Regions from separate parts of the Flexivirga oryzae genome, predicted to be linked through region 3. Evidence: riboswitches for the same ligand, from Rfam matches in the RefSeq annotation. Region 3 holds a riboswitch; each other region holds the start of a gene.
The links. A riboswitch is a leader RNA that binds a small molecule or an ion and turns the genes downstream of it on or off. The one in region 3 is predicted to bind S-adenosylmethionine.

Region 1: linked by a shared signal. The riboswitch ahead of metX (homoserine O-acetyltransferase MetX) and the one ahead of FHU39_RS02340 (aminotransferase class V-fold PLP-dependent enzyme) in region 3 are both predicted to bind S-adenosylmethionine.
Region 2: linked by a shared signal. The riboswitch ahead of FHU39_RS21570 (amino acid ABC transporter permease) and the one ahead of FHU39_RS02340 (aminotransferase class V-fold PLP-dependent enzyme) in region 3 are both predicted to bind S-adenosylmethionine.
Region 4: linked by a shared signal. The riboswitch ahead of FHU39_RS11070 (amino acid ABC transporter permease) and the one ahead of FHU39_RS02340 (aminotransferase class V-fold PLP-dependent enzyme) in region 3 are both predicted to bind S-adenosylmethionine.

Annotation. Positions count from the first base shown of each region.
Region 1 is NZ_JACHVQ010000001.1:612,220-616,423, reverse strand. It holds gene FHU39_RS02860 (RNA polymerase sigma factor) at 1-235, opposite strand, end outside; gene FHU39_RS02855 (universal stress protein) at 568-948, opposite strand; gene metX (homoserine O-acetyltransferase MetX) at 1,051-2,208, opposite strand; SAM riboswitch class IV at 2,241-2,373, opposite strand; gene FHU39_RS02845 (DUF4192 domain-containing protein) at 2,470-3,501, opposite strand; gene FHU39_RS02840 (YkvA family protein) at 3,601-3,969, opposite strand; gene FHU39_RS02835 (EcsC family protein) at 3,971-4,204, opposite strand, start outside.
Region 2 is NZ_JACHVQ010000005.1:133,049-137,252, reverse strand. It holds gene FHU39_RS21580 (transporter substrate-binding domain-containing protein) at 1-30, opposite strand, end outside; gene FHU39_RS21575 (amino acid ABC transporter ATP-binding protein) at 55-831, opposite strand; gene FHU39_RS21570 (amino acid ABC transporter permease) at 828-1,814, opposite strand; SAM riboswitch class IV at 1,910-2,027, opposite strand; gene FHU39_RS21565 (Rrf2 family transcriptional regulator) at 2,132-2,620, shown strand; SAM riboswitch class IV at 2,726-2,836, shown strand; gene FHU39_RS21560 (LLM class flavin-dependent oxidoreductase) at 2,906-4,084, shown strand; partial or broken gene FHU39_RS25140 (LLM class flavin-dependent oxidoreductase) at 4,104-4,204, shown strand, end outside.
Region 3 is NZ_JACHVQ010000001.1:492,638-496,841, forward strand. It holds gene FHU39_RS02335 (LysM peptidoglycan-binding domain-containing protein) at 1-637, opposite strand, end outside; gene FHU39_RS02340 (aminotransferase class V-fold PLP-dependent enzyme) at 1,064-2,434, opposite strand; SAM riboswitch class IV at 2,487-2,600, opposite strand; gene FHU39_RS02345 (FtsK/SpoIIIE family DNA translocase) at 3,169-4,204, shown strand, end outside.
Region 4 is NZ_JACHVQ010000001.1:2,344,919-2,349,122, reverse strand. It holds gene FHU39_RS11080 (APC family permease) at 1-172, shown strand, start outside; gene FHU39_RS11075 (class I SAM-dependent RNA methyltransferase) at 169-1,548, shown strand; SAM riboswitch class IV at 1,620-1,733, shown strand; gene FHU39_RS11070 (amino acid ABC transporter permease) at 1,774-2,763, shown strand; gene FHU39_RS11065 (amino acid ABC transporter ATP-binding protein) at 2,760-3,581, shown strand; gene FHU39_RS11060 (transporter substrate-binding domain-containing protein) at 3,632-4,204, shown strand, end outside.

The sequences.
Region 1 (4,204 bases), 120 kb from region 3:
CGTCCGCCGGCTTCTTCGCGGTGCTCTTGGCTGCCGCCTTCTGGCTGGTGCCGCGTCGTGTCGTCGTGGTCGCGACCGCGCGCGCCGCGTGCTCGGTGTCCAGAGTCACCGCGATGCCCTGCTCGTCCAGCGCCCGCAGCACGGTCTTCATCCGCTGCGGAGCGATCTCACTGACCTCCAGTGCATCCTTCAGCTGCGTGCTGTCGATCGAGCCGTTCGCAAGGCCGGCGGCCATCAACTGTTGCAGCGCGGGATGCGCGAATTCCGCCGGCAGGGCCGGGGCTCCGGGGGTTTTCGACACTGGGTCCACCAACTACCTTCCAAGACTTTCGGCCCGCAGGTATACGGACATCACTACGCTGCCGTCCGAGGAGGACGGCCGACCGAGGTTGGGGTTGCGACGCGATCGCGAAACCGGGCTGGTCCGACCCGGCCGCGAGCACTTCCTCACCATTATAAAACGAGTCTGGGCACAGAACATTCCATCGCCCCGTCGCCGCCCCTCGGCGTGGCGTGTGCACGCACCCGAAAACTGCTGGGCCGCAGGCAGATCCGCCTCGCTGAGGCCTATTCAGAAGGCTTGACCGCAAGCACCGGACACGCCGCGTCGAGCAGGATCCGCTGCGCGTTCGCCCCCAGGATCAGCTTGCCGACCGGTGACCGGCGCCGCAGCCCGATCACCAGCAGATCCGCGGACTCGTCCTCGGCGATCCGCAGCAGTTCGTCGGTCGCGTCCTGCCCGGGCGCGACCGTGCGGACCTCGTAACTGACGTCCTGCTCGGCGAGCGCCTCCAGTTGTGCGTGTGCGTCCGGGGCCTGGTCCTCCCCGTCGGAACGGGCCGAGTCCAGGACGACCAGCGGGGTCCCGCGCACCACTGCTTCGGATGCCGCGCGCCGCAGCGCCGCCGCGCCCTCCTTGGTCGGCACGTATCCCACGACGACAGCCACTGTGCGATCACCTCTTCCGGCACACCCCCGATCCGAGGGGTAACGCCGACGCTACCGGACGGCCGCCACGCAGGGGCACGCCGTTCGGTGACCTGGGTCACGTCAGCCGGCTGCGCGCACCGGCCATCGGTGTCCACGGGCGTCCGCCACCGTCTCGGTCACGATGGCACCCACCTGCTCGGTCTCGATGAGGAAACCGTCGTGTCCGTGACCCGAGCGCATCATCCGGACGTGCCCTCGTCCGTATGCCGCAACCATCTCCTCGGACAGCGCCGCCGGGAAGAGCCGGTCGGTGTCGACGGCCGCGACCCGCAGCAGCCCCTGGTAGGAGCCGAGAACCTCCACCAGGCTCCCCCGCCCACGGGTCACGTCATGGGTGGCCATGGCGGCGGTGAGCTGCACGTAGGCACCCGCGTCGAAGCGCCCGACGAGTTTCCCCGCCTGGTGGTCCAGATAGCTCTCGACCGCGAACCGGCCGTCACACAACGGGTCCTCGCCGACCTGGGCACGCGTGCCGAAGCGGTCGTTGAGCTCGTCGGCGCTGCGGTAGGTCGTGTGCGCGATGCGGCGGGCGATCCCCAGGCCGGCGGCCGGGAACCGGCCGGTGCCGTAGTAGTCGCCGCCGACGAAGTCCGGGTCGGACGTGATGGCGAGGTTCTGTGCCTGGCCCCAGGCGATCTGGTCGGCGGTCGCGTGGGCGGCGCTGGCCAGGATGAGCGCCGACCGGGTCCGGTCCGGGTGGCCGGCGGCCCATTCGACGGCGCGCATACCGCCCATGGACCCGCCGAGCACCAGGAACCAGGCGTCGATGCCCAGCTCGTTCGCGACGGCCGCCTCGACCGTCACCTGGTCACGGATCGTGGTTCGCGGGAAACGCGAACCCCACGGCTTCCCGTCGGGGGCGATCGAACCGGGTCCGGTGGTGCCGCGGCAGCCGCCGAGCACGTTCATCGCGACGACGAACAACTCGTCGGTGTCCAGCGGCCGGCCGGGACCGATCAGCCCGGGCCACCAGCCGGGCGTCGGCTGGCCGGGACCCGCCTCGCCCTCGACGTGGGAGTCGCCGGTGAGCGCGTGCTCGACGAGGACCGCGTTGTCGGCTCCGGGTGCGAGACGTCCCCAGGTCTGGAACGTGACGACGACCTCGGGCAGGACCTTGCCGCTCTCCAGGACGACGTCGGTCAACCGGATCGCGCGCGCGTCGGGATTCGCGTCGTGCGGCGGTGCACACCATCGCGTCGCCGGGTGTATGACGGTCACCTGCCACTCCTCGAGCCCCAAGGGGCCAGGTGGCCCCGCGCTTGCCGAACCGCATGGTGCGGTCGACCTTGTCCTCACCCGGGGCACCCCACCGCGGTGGAGGGTTGCCGCCCAGCCAGCCGGGGCTGTGTCCGCCGAAATCAGCGGACGCTGGGACTCATGACGGGTATGACGGTAGCAAAATCGCGGGACCACGTCGAAGTGGTCGCCGGGTGCGTCTCACGGGGCGGGCAGCGTTCGCCGGTCCGCGCCCCGGTGGTGTCAGGCCGGTCGCTGTTCACCGTCGCCCGGACGCAGCCCGGCGTTCAGCGCCTGCGCGAAAAGCAGCGCGAGACGGCAGTGCCGGTCGATCTCGAGCGCCCGTGCGACCGCGATCGAGGCCAGCGCGCCGTTGCCGCTGGTCCAGCGGATGCCGGCGAGCAGCATCAGCACCGGCACACTGCGGGGCGGTGGGATGCATGCCACCCAGTCCTCCAGTCGTTGACCGAGGGTCGCCACCGGATCGTCGAACGAGTCGACCTCCCGCAACCACATGGGTGGCAGGCCCAGGTGGTGCGGATCGATCGGCGCGTCCACGTCGATCAGCTCCCCGGGCAGGAAGTCGGGCATCAGCCAGGACAGCACCTGGTCGCGGATCGTGATCGAGCCGACGGCGACGGTCGCGGCCGCGAGCGTGTCGACCGGCACCGCGTGGACCGGGGTCAGGCCGTCGAGCATGACCCGGGGCAGCGCCTGCGCGGTGTCGATCGGCAACGGCTCCCCGGCGGTGATCCGTGCCTCGACGGCGCGGGCGACGAGCGGGTGCCGGACCTCGAGCCGTCGAACCAGGTCGGCGCGGTGCTCGGCCGGGACCACACCACGCGCGACCCGCTCGGCCACCGGCGCGACGTCGATCGCGGGCGGCACCGGCGCCCACTCCCGCGGACAGATGTCACAGGAACACTGCTCGGCACGCCACCGCGCCACCCCGTTCTGGACGAGCAGGACGTGCGAGATGTCTGCCGAGATCGCGCGCAGCGAGTCGCCCAGCTCCAGCACGAAGAGCCGGTCCGCGGCACCGAGCCCGTCGTAACAGACCACCAGGACCTCGTCCGGGTCGCTGCGCGCGAACGTGGTCACGACGTGCGCGACCACGTCGGGGACCTCGGCGCTGGTGGGCCGGTCGCACCGGGCGGTGAGGCAGATGTGCCCGGCGCGGATGCCGATCACGACAAGACAGTGCCGGGGGACGAAGCCGAGGTTGTAGGGCAGGTAGGCGACGATCTCGCCGATGCCGTGCACGCTGGAGGTCATGCACCGCAGCGTGCGACGGCGGCCGGGTGGCCGGACAGCGCCCGTCATACCGCCTGGGGAGGGCGACTCACCCCGGCAGGGGGATGTGGACGGCCGCGGTCAGGACAGCCGCTCGCCCTTGATCGTGTCGCCGCGCCGCTGCTCCCATTCCAGGAAACGGTCGGTGTCGCGGGTGAGCGTGCTCGCCAGCCAGGCCAGCACCACGGCGTCGTCGGCCAGCCCCACCACCCCGACCAGGGCCTCGGGCAAAAGGTCGATCGGCGAGACGACATACGCGGCGGCCGCCGCCAGCAACGCAAGGTGCCCCGCGCTGACGCCGGTGTATTCGCCGCGCGCGACCGCCTTGGTCATCCGCGGCAGGCACGCGACCCGGGTGGTGATCGTCGGCCCACCCGGCTCGATCGCTTCCTGCAGCGCATCGGAGATGCGCCGCATCGCGGCCCACCGCACGCTCGGCAGGCGCGGCATGTCAACGTCCCCCGGCGCGCAGCAGTCGCTCGGTGGGCGGGAATTCCTTCCGGGCACCCTTGGCGATGCGCGACAGCAGGAACGCGTCCAGCCCGGCACCCATGACGCCGCCGGCCACCGGGATGCCCTTGCCGAGCTTGGTGAACAGTTTGTCGCCGAGCTGGCCGATCAGCCGGAACCCGACCGCCTTGTTGACCACCATGACCGCGGGCGGCGGCAACTGGCTGCTGGCGAG
Region 2 (4,204 bases), on a different contig from region 3:
TGCTGATCGGTACTTGCTGTGCGTGTTCATGTCGTTCTCCGTGGGTGAGTGCTGTCAGAGCACCGCGGCGAGGAAGGCGCGGGCTCGTTCGTTGTCTGTGTGGTCCAGGACTTCGGTGGGTGGACCCTGTGCCACGATCTGTCCCCCGTCGAGGAAGACAAGTTGATCTGCGACCTCACGGGCGAAGCCGATCTCGTGCGTGACGATTGCCATCGTGATTCCCGTGGTCGCGAGCTGCTTCACGACAGCGAGCACTTCGCCCACGAGTTCCGGGTCCAGTGCGCTGGTCGGTTCGTCGAACAGGATCAGCCGTGGGTCGCGAGCGAGCGCCCGCGCGATCGCCACGCGCTGTTGCTGTCCGCCGGAAAGCTCGCTCGGGTAGGCACCCTCGCGGCCGGCGAGGCCGACACGGGCGAGCAGCTCGGCCGAGCGTCGACGGGCGGCCGCCGATCCGACGCCGGCCGCGAGTTGGCCTTCGGCGATGTTCTGGGCCGCCGTCCGGTGGCCGAAGAGGTTGAACTGCTGGAAGACCATTCCGATGGATGCGCGTTGCCGGGCCACGTCACGCGAGCTGCGTTCGCGCAGCTTGCCACCCTCCGGTCGGTAGCCGATGATCTCGCCGCCGACCTGCACATAACCGGCGTCCGGGCGTTCGAGGTGGTTGATGCACCGCAGCAACGTCGACTTGCCCGATCCGGACGGCCCGATGATCGCGGTGACGCTCCCGGCAGGTATGTCGAGGTCGATGCCCGAGAGAACCTCCCGGCCCCCGAATGCCTTGTGCAGATTACGTATCCGTACATCCACGCTCTGAGTTGTCGTGGTCGTCATGACGAGGCTCCCTTGCCGGTGCGCCGGTAGCTCAGCAGAGGAAGGGACTGCAGCCAGTGCTGGCCCCACGATCGAGTGCCCGTCGCACCGCGCTTCCCGCGCGCGAAGTGTCGCTCGAGCAGGAACTGACCGATGGACAGCACCGTGGTCAGCACGAGATACCAAATCGTTGCGACGAGGAGGAGAGGAATCACCTTGAAGTTGTCGTTGTAGATCAACTCGGTGGTGCCGAGTAGGTCCTGCACCGCGATCACGCTCACCAGCGACGTGGCCTTCAGCATTCCGATGAGCATGTTCCCGGACGCGGGAATGATGGAGGGCATCGCCTGCGGCAGCACGACCCGGCGGAAAGTGCGCCACTTGGACAGACCGATCGAATGCGCTGCCTCGGTCTGGCCGGCATCGACCGAAAGCAGCCCACCGCGCACGATCTCGGAGGCGAACGCCGCCGCGTCGATCGTCAGCGCGACGTATGCCGCGGCCAACGCCGAGAACAGGTGGGCCGTCTGGAACGAGACGAATTCGGGGCCGAAGGGGATCCCGAAGGACAGTCGCGGGTAGAGGGACGCGATCTCGAACCAGAAGAGCAACTGGACCAGGGGCGGGACCGAACGCACGAACCAGACGAACCCGAAGGAGGCGGTGCGTAATACATGGTTGTCCGACAGGCGGAGCGCGGCGAGGGCGATACCCAGCAGGTACCCACTGACCATCACCGCACCGGTGAGCCAGAGCGTCAGCACGAGCCCACGCAGGATCGCCGTACTCGTGAAGTAGTCACCGACAACATCCCACTCGAAACGCGGGTTGGTGATCACGGTGTTGACCAGCATGGCGAACAGGACGATCGCTACGACCGCCACCACCCACCGGCCGGGACGACGTCTGGCCACCAGCCGGCTGTCTGCCGCAATCGGGTCGGCGGCGTCCGCTCGCTGCGCATCGGGAGGTGCCAACCACTGGTCGGCAAGGACCTGTGCCATTCCGAATTTCCTCACGCTCTCGTCGTTCTCGGGTGTCGCGTGATGGTCGCCGGACACCGGAGGAGCCGCAGCTCCCATCCGTTCCCGGCCGTGCACCGTCGCGCTTATGGGAGCCGCGGGCCGCAGTCCCATCGGGTGGTCACCTGGAGCACCCCGCCGCGGATGGAGGGTTGCCGGACAGCCAGCCAGGGCTTGACGCTGCCGCTCATCACCTGAGCAGAAACATAACTTCTCATTTTTATTAAGGCAACTTTTGGTGATCCTCTATCCATCTGATGGGATATAGCGCCCGACCACACGGAACGACGCCGGTTATCGTGGGGGCCAAACGAGCCGAGGAGGTGACGTCGGTGCAGATCACCGCACGCAGCGACTACGCGGTCCGCAGCGCCCTCGAACTTGCCGCCACCTACCCCCAGCTGATGACGATCGACCGGATCGTGTCCGACCAGGACATGCCGCGCAAGTTCGTCGAGGCGATCCTGAGCCAGCTGCGCCGCAGCGGTATCGTCCAGACACAGCGCGGCTGCGCCGGCGGCTACACCCTCACCCGAGATCCGACGCAGATCTTCGTCGGCGAGATCATTCGCAGCGTCGACGGACCGTTGGCCGAGGTACACGGCGTTCGGCCGCACGAACTCGAATACGAAGGCACCGCAACGCATGTGCCCGAGCTGTGGGTCAGTCTGCGCTCCAGCATGCGCGTCGTCCTCGACACCGTGAGCCTCGCGCAGTTGCTCGCGGGCAGATTTCCGGCCCGGGTCCGGCGGTTCGCAAACGCCGATGACGCCTGGCTGCCTCGCTGAGCGAGCTCCACACAGGACGAATCCCATCCGGTCCGAACGTGATTTAAATCCTACTTAACCGCTATGGATTAGACAGAGCTCGCGGGTCACGTTAGGCTCACAGCAGGTCACGAGAGACAGCGTCAAGCCCTGGCTGGCTGTCCGGCAACCCTCCACCGCGGCGGGGTGCTCCAGGTGATGACCTGGCGGCGCCGCCCGGTGCCGCAAGCGCGAATCCCGGTCCACTCCGCCGGACTTCGGTAGAGACCACTTCGCGACTCCGCATCTGAAACGAAGGTGATGCTGATGTCCAACGACTATCCGATCCATCTCGCAGTCGCTCTCGACGGGGCGGGCTGGCATCCCGCCGCCTGGCGAACGCCCGACGCGGATCCGGCTCGACTCTTCCGTCCGGACTACTGGGTGGGTCTCGTGCAGGAGGCCGAGCGCGGGTTGCTCGACTTCGTCTCCATCGACGACCGTTTCGCGGCCACCCGCGCCGTCGACGGTGAAGCACCCGACGTGGTGCACGGAAACCTCGACTCGGCGCTGATCGCAGCGCGGGTTGCACCCGTCACAGACCGGATCGGCCTGGTGCCGACCGCGATCGCGCCGCACACGGAGCCGTTCCACATCTCCAAGTCGATCGCCACACTCGACTACGTCAGCACCGGCCGCGCCGGGCTCCGGGTCCGGACCAGCGGGGACCCTCGCGAGTTCGCCAACATCGGGCGGCGGACCGCACCGGTCCTGGACGGCAGCTCATCCGAGGCCGCTGTCGCCGAGGCATTCGGCGAGGTCGGCGACTACGTCGAGGTCGTACGGCGACTCTGGGACAGCTGGGAGGACGATGCCGAGATCCGGGACACCGCGACCGGTCGCTTCGTCGACCGGGAGCGCTTGCACTACATAGATTTCGAAAGCCCGAACTTCTCCGTCCGCGGCCCCTCGATCACTCCGCGGCCACCGCAGGGGCAACCACCGGTCGTGCTGCTGGCACACGACGAGCGCGGCTACGCACTCGCCGGGGCGGCCGCCGACCTCGCACTGACGACGCCACGCGACTCCCGGCACGCGGCAGATATCGCAACCCAGGTCAGGCAGCAGACGACCGCGGCCGGGCGTGAGGCGTCACAGGTCCGCGTTCTCGCCGACCTGGTGGTCTTCCTCGAGGCGTCCACCGCTGCTGCCACCGAGCGGAAGAACTCCCTGGACGACCTCGCCGGTGCTGAGTTCGCAAGCGATGCAGCGGTGTTCGTCGGCACGAGCGAAGACCTCGCCGATTTGCTCCTTGAGTGGTCCGCAGCCGGCCTGGACGGTTTCCGCCTGCGCCCCGGCGTGCTGGGGCGGGATCTGGAGCGCATCACCCGGGAACTGGTGCCGAGCCTGCAACGGCGCACTGCGTTCCGGCCGCGCTACACGACCACCACCCTCCGGGAGCATTTCGGGCTCCCACGACCGGCAAATCGCTACGCGGCCGCGTGAACGAACGGAGCCACACATCATGAGCAATCGCAAGCAGGTTCATCTCGGCGCCCACTTCCCCGGTGTCAACAACACGACCGTCTGGAGCGATCCGGCGGCCGGCAGCCACATCGAGTTCGA
Region 3 (4,204 bases):
CGTAGAGGGCCAGCCAGCCACCCTTGATGTGGTGGCTGTGCGCCAGCTCGCTCAGCGTGTCGCCGGACTTCACGGTGACCGACTTCCCGGAGAGCGTCACCTTGGGAAGGGTGTAGCTCTGCTTCGGCGCGGTGACGGTGGGGCGCGTGTTGGAGCGCGACACCTTCGGCGCGGTGTAGGTCCTCTTCGGCGCGGTATAGGTCTTCTTGGGCGCCGTGTAGGTGGGCGTCGACGCCTTCGGTGCCGGTGCCGGCGTCGTGGCGGGCGCACCGCCACGGGTCAGGCCCGCGCGCACCGAGCAGACCGGCCAGGCGCCGGGGCCCTGCGAAGCGAGCACCTTCTCGGCGATGGCGATCTGCGCCGACTTGCTGGCCAGGTTGGCGTTGTACGCGTAAGCGCCGCCGCCGTAGCCGATCCAGGTCTGGTGCGTGAACTGCAGGCCACCGTAGAAACCGTTGCCGGTGTTGATGGCCCAGTTGCCACCGCTCTCACAGGCGGCGACGGCGTCCCAGGTGCTCCACGAGGCGGCGTGCGCGTCACTCGCGGTGGCGACGCCGGCTGCGGCGAGGGCTGCGGCGGCGGCAACCCCGATGCCGGCGACGCGGGTCTTGCGGCTGATGTTCGTGCTGAGGTCCATTGATTCCTCTCCTGACGTGCGCTTGCGGGGTTAGCTGTCGGGTCGGGCTGTCAGGTGCCCGGCAGGCCAGGAGGCCTGCTCTCACCCCAAGGCCGTGGCACGGCCGAAGTTGGGTTCCCCGTCCTCGTCGGGCCTCCGGGACCGTCCCGGGCTTCGATGGCCGCTCGACGAGGTTGTGCGCAGCGGGCCACAGGCCAAGACCGGAACTGTGCCGGGTTGCACGGCTCCGGGGATGGATCTGACCTTCGCCAGGGGACGAGGTTTGAACCACCGATGTTCGAAGCTACGTGGTCCGGCGACGATTTCCAAGTTCAGTCGTGACCATTTCGTGACTTTTTTGGGAAGTGTTGCGAAGGTCACAGGAAATCGTGTCGCGTGCGTCACATTCGTCACGGCGCCCACCGCCGGGTATGCCGCCCCGGCGCGTCACCAGGGCAGTGGTTCGGCCAGATCCCGGGGGTCTGCCGGTGCGGACCAGCCGTCGCCGGTGTGCACGTAGGACAGCGCGGGTCCGTGCTCGACCAGCCGGCGCACGGCCGACACCAACCGGTCGACGTGTTCGCCGGTGGTCGCCAGGCCGAGGCTGGCGCGGATCGCGGTGGCATCGTCGCCGGCGATCGCGTCACACAGCAGGTGGGCGCAGAACCGGCCGTCCCGCACGGCGATGGCGTGCTCGTCCGCGAGCACCTGGGAGACCAGTGACGGTTCGTAACCGTCGACGGTGAACGTCACGACACCGACGTTGGGCCGGTCGCCCAGCGCCGCCAGGATCCGCACGCCGGGGATGGCGGCGAGGCCCGCGTGCAGGCGTGCGTACAGCTGCGCCTCGTGCGCGGCGATGGTCGTGCGGTTCGAGCGCAGGGTGGCGCAGGCGGCCGCGATCGCGACGGCGCCGACCGCGTTCGGGGTGCCGCCCTCGTGCCGGGCCGGACCGCGGTGCCACTGGGTGTGGTCGCGGTGGACCCGGGCGGTCGCGCCACCGGCCGGCAGGTAGGGGTCCGCGGCGTCCAGCCAGTCGGTGCGGCCGGCGAGCACGCCTGCGCCATACGGGGCATAGAGCTTGTGACCGGAGAAGGCCACCCAGTCGACGCCCAGGGCGGCGATGTCGAGCGCGACGTGGGGTGCGTACTGCGCGGCATCGAGCACCGTCCGGGCGCCGAACTCCTGTGCCACTGCGACGAGTTCGGCCACCGGCCAGATCTCACCGGTGACGTTGCAGGCACCGGTGATGACGACCAGGTTGGTGGTCGAGGGGGAGTGCTGCAGTGCTTCGCGCAGCAGCTGCGCGGCGTGCGGGGTGCTGGTCGGCACCGGCAGCCGGGTGGTGCGCGACCCCGGCCAGGGGAGCACGGCGGCGTGGTGTGCGGACTCCCAGGCGAAGACCTGTGCGTCCTGCGGGACGCAGTGCGCGAGCAACCGCAGCGCGTCGGTGGTGTTGCGGGTGAAGACGACCTGGTCGTCGGCGCGTGCCCCGACGAAGTCGGCCACCTCGGCCCGGGCCGCCTCGAACCAGCCGGTCGTGACGCGGCTGGCGTAGCCCGCACCGCGATGCACCGAGCCGTAGCGTCGCTGGACCTTGGTGACCGCGTCGGCCACCTGCAGCAGCGCCGGGGTGGTCGCACCGTGGTCGAAGTTGGCGTAGTCGGTGACGGTCCGGTGCACCGTCGGGACGCCGAGGTCGGCGGAGATGGTCTGCGGCAGGCCCTCGCCGGAGCGCTTCGGGGCGGGTGCGGTGGTCTCCGGGATGCCGAACCGGTGCTGGGCAGTGTCCTGCCGGGGGTCGATGGTGATGCTCAAGGTGCTGCTCCTTCGTCGATCCAGGGATCGACGATGGCGCAAGTGCAGGGCCGATCCGCGCTTGCCGGCGTGTCTGCACGTCGGCCCGGTCGTCACCCGGAGCACCCCACCGCGGTTGGAGGGTTGCCGCTCAGCTAGCCGGGGCTTGACGCTGAGACTCGTGACCTGGTGGCAAATGTAGCCGAACCCGGGTGGTCGGCGTCAACCCGGGGGCGTGCCGGAGTCGCCACTGGGGCGACGTATGGCCGGGTATGGCGGCCCGGGGCGTGCCGGAGTCCCCACTGGGGCGACGTATGCCCGGGTGTGGTGGCCCGGGGCGTGCGGGAGTCGCCACTGGGGGGAGTTATGACCGGAAATGCGGCGAGGGGCGTGCCGGAGTCGCCCCTGGGGCGAGCTATGACCGGGAAACCGGCCCGGGGCGTGCGGGAGTCCCCACTGGGGCGACGTATGCCCGGGGAAGGCGCCGCCCGACCGAGCGGCGTGTTTCGTATGAGGCTGGTGGGACTCTCGCGTACGGTGTTTGGGTGCCTACTCGTTCGTCATCGTCGCAGGCGACCACGCGTGCGACCCGGAGCAAATCCGGGTCCAGCGGGTCCGGCTCGCGTTCCCGGCCGTCGTCCGGACGCAGTTCCACGCGCCCACCTGCGAAGAAGTCGCCGGCCAAGGCACGGTCCGGCGGCAAGCCCGCGAGCGGTGGCCTGCCGCTGCCGTTGCGCGCCGCGAAGGGCACCTGGATGGGTGTCGCGCACGTCGCAGGGGGCGCGGCCCGTCGGGTCGGGCACTCCGCGCGCGACCTCGAGCCGGAGTTGCGGCGCGACGGCCTCGGCTTCGCGCTGGTCGCGGCCGCCATCATCATCGCCGCGCGCGAGTGGTGGGGGCTGACCGGAGCGGTCGGCGACGTCATACACGCGATCGTCGCCGGGACCTTCGGGCTCGGCGCGCTCGTGCTGCCGCTGGTGCTGGTCCTGATCGGCGTGCACCTCATGCGCTCACCGCGCGGTGACCAGGGCACCAACCGGGTGATGGTCGGCCTCGCGCTCTTCGCGATCGCGGTGTGCGGCATCACCAGCATCGCCAAGGACATCCCCCAGCCGAGCCAGACCAAGGCGCTGCGCGGGGCCGGCGGCATCGTCGGTTTCATGGCCAGCAGTCCGTTGGTCGCGGCGGTGCACACGGTCGGCGCGATGGCGCTGCTGGCGATCCTGTTGATCTTCAGCGTGCTGGTGATGACGGCGACACCGGTCTCGATGATCCCGGCCCGACTGATGATGCTGCGCGCGCGCCTCTTCGAGCACGGCGGGCCGGGCTCGGACGACGACGAGCCGGTCGACGCCGTCGCCCAGGACCTGCACGGCGACCAGATCGACGGCGGGAAGCGCAAGCGTCGGCGCAAGCCGAAGAAGGACGAGTCGGACGACCCCGGTCTCGACGGCGACGAACCGTTCGAGCAGGCGGCGACCGTCGTCCCGCGACGCACCAAGAGCGGCCGGGTGCTGCGCCCCGGCGAGAAGGACCCCGGCGACAGCGAGGTCTTCGACGTCGACTGCGACACCCCGCCCAGCACGACTCCGGAGGCCCGGCCGGCCGCCGACGCACGTGCGGTGCCGCTGCCCGGCACCAAGGGCGCACCGCCGGAGTCGGTCGCCGTGGCACCGCTGCAGGCACCCCCGACCACCCCGCTGCCGCAGCGGGTCGAGCAACTCCAGCTCGCCGGCGACGTCACCTACACGCTGCCCTCGAACGAAGTGCTGAAGCCCGGCACCACGCCGA
Region 4 (4,204 bases), 1.9 Mb from region 3:
GTGGTACGAGCAGCTGCTGCACAACCAGTCCGCGCTGCGGTTGAAGTCCCGTCTGCTGTTCACCCCGGGCGTGCTGGTGGCGAGCGTGCCCTGGCAGCTGCGGTCCAGCCAGGGGCACGAGATGCGGTATGACGGGCCGGCGCCGGGCTCGGTGCGGCGCGGCGGCCGATGAGCGGCGGGCAGGGCCGCAACCGGCGTCGTGGCCGGCCGAACCGACGCCGTACGTCGGCCCGCCCTGCGGCACAGGGTGATTCGCTGGTCGGCACCCGGCTCGAACTCGAGGTCGGAGATGTGGCGCACGGCGGGCACTGCGTGGCCCGGCACGACGGCCGGGTCGTCTTCGTCCGGCACACGCTGCCGGGGGAGCGGGTCATCGCGGAGGTGACCGACGGCGGGTCGGCGTCCCGTTTCCTGCGCGCGGACGCGGTGCAGATCCTGCAGTCCTCGCCCGAACGCCGCACCGCACCATGCCGATTCGCGGGTCCGGGCGCCTGCGGTGGCTGCGACTGGCAGCACACGTCCGCGGCCTTCGGTCGTGAGCTCAAGGCCAGGGTCGTGCGTGAGCAGTTGCGCCGGCTGGCCGGGCTCGAGTGGTCCGGTTCGGTCGAGCCGGTGCCCGGTGACGAGGAGGGCCTGCGCTGGCGGACGAGGGTGGAGTTCGCGGTCGCGGCCGACCGCCGGCTCGGCCTGCGCAAACACCGGTCGCACGACGTGGTGCCGGTCGACGACTGCCTGATCGCCGTGCCCGACATCGCCGCGACCGGCCTGCTGACGGAGCGCGCCGCGGACGGCGTCACGGGCGTCGACGTGGCGGTCGCCGGCAACGGGGAGGTCGTCGCCGTCGACCTGCCGCTTCGCGCACCATCTCGCGGCGCACCATCTCGCGGGTCGAGTAGCGGACCGGAGGAGCGCAGCGGGGGAGGTTCGCGTATCGAGACCAGCGACGATCTCCCGGACGTGCTGGAGCGCGTGACCGTGCCGGGCCACGGCGCGCGCGACTTCGCCGTGTCCGCTCGTGGTTTCTGGCAGGTGCACCCCGGCGCGGCGGCCACCTTCGTCGGCGCCGCGCTGGACGGCCTGCGGCCCGAGCAGGGGGAGCAGGTGCTGGACCTGTATGCCGGGGTCGGTGTCTTCACCGCCTTCCTCGCCGAGGCGGTCGGTCCGGCCGGCCGGGTGCTGGGCCTCGAGGGTGATGCCCGGGCGGTGGCCGACGGGCAGCACAACCTGACGGATCTGCCCCGGGCCTCGCTCGAACGCGCCGACATCGGCCGCGCCGGGTGGGAGGCCGCCGTCGACCGCCTCGACCGGGTCGACCTGGTCGTGCTGGACCCGCCGCGGTCCGGGGCCGGACGCGAGGTGATCGGCCGGCTGCTGGCCCGAGGGCCGCGGCGGGCGGCATACATCGCCTGCGACCCGGCGGCGCTCGCCCGCGATCTGTCCTACGCCGCAGACGCCGGCTACCACGTCGACTCGCTGCGCGCGTTCGACGCCTTCCCGATGACGCACCACGTGGAGTGCGTCGCCATCCTGCAGCCCGTCCGCGGCTAGCTCGCTGTGACTCACGTCATATCTCTACTACTTCCATAGGATAAGTAGAGTAGATAAGATTCCGAACGAATGGTTATGAGCGTCAGCGACAAGCCCTGGCTTGCTGGCCGGCAACCCTCCCACGCGGCGGGGTGCTCCAGGTGATGACCTGATCGGCGTCGTAGTGGCGTCGGTAAGCGCGTGCTCGACGGACCGAAGCGTCCGGTCGAGGATTGTGAGTCGTCCATGACAGCAACAACCTGGCGCCGCGGCACGAGCCGCAAGCCGGTGCCGCAGCACGAAGATCCCGGCCCGGTGGCCGCATCGTCCTCCGTCGACGACCGGGTCCATCCGCATCGCCGCCCCGGCCGATGGGTCGCCGCCGCCGTCGTCCTGGTGCTGGTCGCCCAGTTCGTCAATGCGCTGGTGACCAACCCGTTCTTCCAGTGGGACCGCTTCGCGTACTGGTTCCTGCAGCCGGTGATCCTGAAGGGACTGCTGGTCACGCTCGAGGTCGCCGCCCTCAGTGCGGTCGCCGGCCTGGTCGGCGGCGTGCTGCTGGCTGCCATGCGGCTGTCGCGCAACGCGGTGCTGCAGACCGTCAGCTGGTGCTACATCTGGTTCTTCCGCTCGATCCCGCTGATCGTGCTGTTGCTGTTCCTGTACAACTTCGGTGCGCTCTACCGCACGCTCAGTCTCGGGGTGCCGTTCGGCCCGGAGTTCGTGCACTTCGACGAGGCCTCGCTGGCCGGCCCGCTGCTGCTGGCGGTGGTCGGGCTGAGCCTGAACGAGGCGGCCTTCGCCGCCGAGGTGGTCCGCGGCGGCGTGCTCTCCGTCGACACCGGGCAGACGGAGGCCGCCGCGGCACTCGGAGTGCCCAAGAGCTACGAGTTCCGCCGCATCGTCCTGCCGCAGGCGCTGCGGTCGATCGTGCCGACCTACGTCAACCAGCTCATCGGGCTGCTGAAGAGCACCTCGCTGGTCTACTACGTGTCCCTGCTGGACCTCTTCGGTGCCGTCGAGACGGTCGGCAGCACCTACAACGGCGACATCGTGCCGCTGCTGCTCGTGGCCACCGTCTGGTACGTCCTGCTGACCAGCGCCCTCTCGGTCGTCCAGTTCTACGTCGAGCGCTTCTACGCGCGCGGTGCCGTGCGCAGCCTGCCGCCCACTCCGCTGCAGCGGGTCCGGTCGGCGCTGGCCGGTCGCCGACTGCAGAAGGCGGGTGCGAGATGAATCAGCAAGCACCCCAGCGTCTTCCGGCAGCAACCGCGGCGATATCCGTGCACGGCGCGACCAAGTCGTATGGCGACAACGCCGTGCTGCGGGGCGTCGACCTGACGGTCCGACCGGGCGAGATCGTCGCGGTGATCGGTCCATCCGGGTCCGGGAAGTCGACCCTGCTGCGTGCCATCGCCAATCTCGAGCAACTCGACAGCGGGTACGTGTGCATCGACGGGCAGCTGCTCGGCGTACGCCGGGAAGGCGGCCGGCTGCGCGCGGTGGGGGACCGGCAGGCCCGCAGGGACCGCAGACGGATCGGCTTCGTCTTCCAGAACTTCAACCTGTTCGGAAACCTGACGGCGGTGCAGAACGTCGTCGCGGCGCCGCGGGCGACCGGCCGACTGGCCCGGGCCGACGCGCGGGAGACGGGACTGCGGCTGCTGGACCGGGTCGGCCTGGCCGACTGGGCCGATCACTACCCGCGCCAGCTGTCCGGGGGGCAGCAGCAACGGGTGGCGATCGCCCGGGCACTCGCGCCGGAGCCGAGCGTGCTGCTCCTGGACGAACCGACGTCGGCCCTCGACCCGGAGCTGGTGGGCGAGGTCCTGTCGGTGATCAGGGACTGCGCCGCCGACGACGTCACGATGGTGTTGGTGACCCACGAGATCGCCTTCGCCCGCGAGGTCGCCGACCGGATCGTCTTCTTCGACCAGGGGCAGGTCGTGGAGTCCGGGCCGCCCGAGCTGGTCATCGACGAGCCGCAGAAGGCCCGCACCCGGCAGTTCATCGGCGCCGTGCTCGGCGCCGGCACACCCTCTGATCCTTCCTGATCGCAACACCATTCGCAGACCCGACGGGTCACGACTCGAGGAGTACAGCCATGTCCAGAACCACCAAGGGACGTTCCACCGCCGTGGGACTCCTGTCGGTCGCGGCGATCGCCACCGCGACCGGCTGCGCCAGCAGCGCGGCCTCCACCCCGACGCAGACCACCGGGTCCGGGAAGGTGGTGGTCGGTGCCCTCTCCAACGGCGCGGGGCGCGAGGCCACTCTCACCGTCAAGCCGGTCGCATCGATCCGGGCCCAGCTCCCCGCAGCGGTGCGCAAGAGCGGGAAGCTCGTCATCGGCGAGGGTGCCCTGCCGGCCGGGTTCCCGCCGCTGGCGTACGTCGGCACGGATCACCAGACACTGACCGGTGCCGAGCCGGACCTGGGGCGCCTCGTCGCGGCGGTGCTGGGGCTGAAACCGGAGGTGACCAACGCGACCTGGGAGAACCTGTTCGTCGGCATCGACAGCGGGAAGACCGACGTCGGCTTCTCCAACATCACCGACACCGAGGAGCGCAAGCAGAAGTACGACTTCGCCTGCTACCGCAAGGACAACCTCGCCTTCGAGCAACTGGCCTCCAGCGACTGGAAGTTCGGCGGTGACTACCGCAACCTCAGTGGCAAA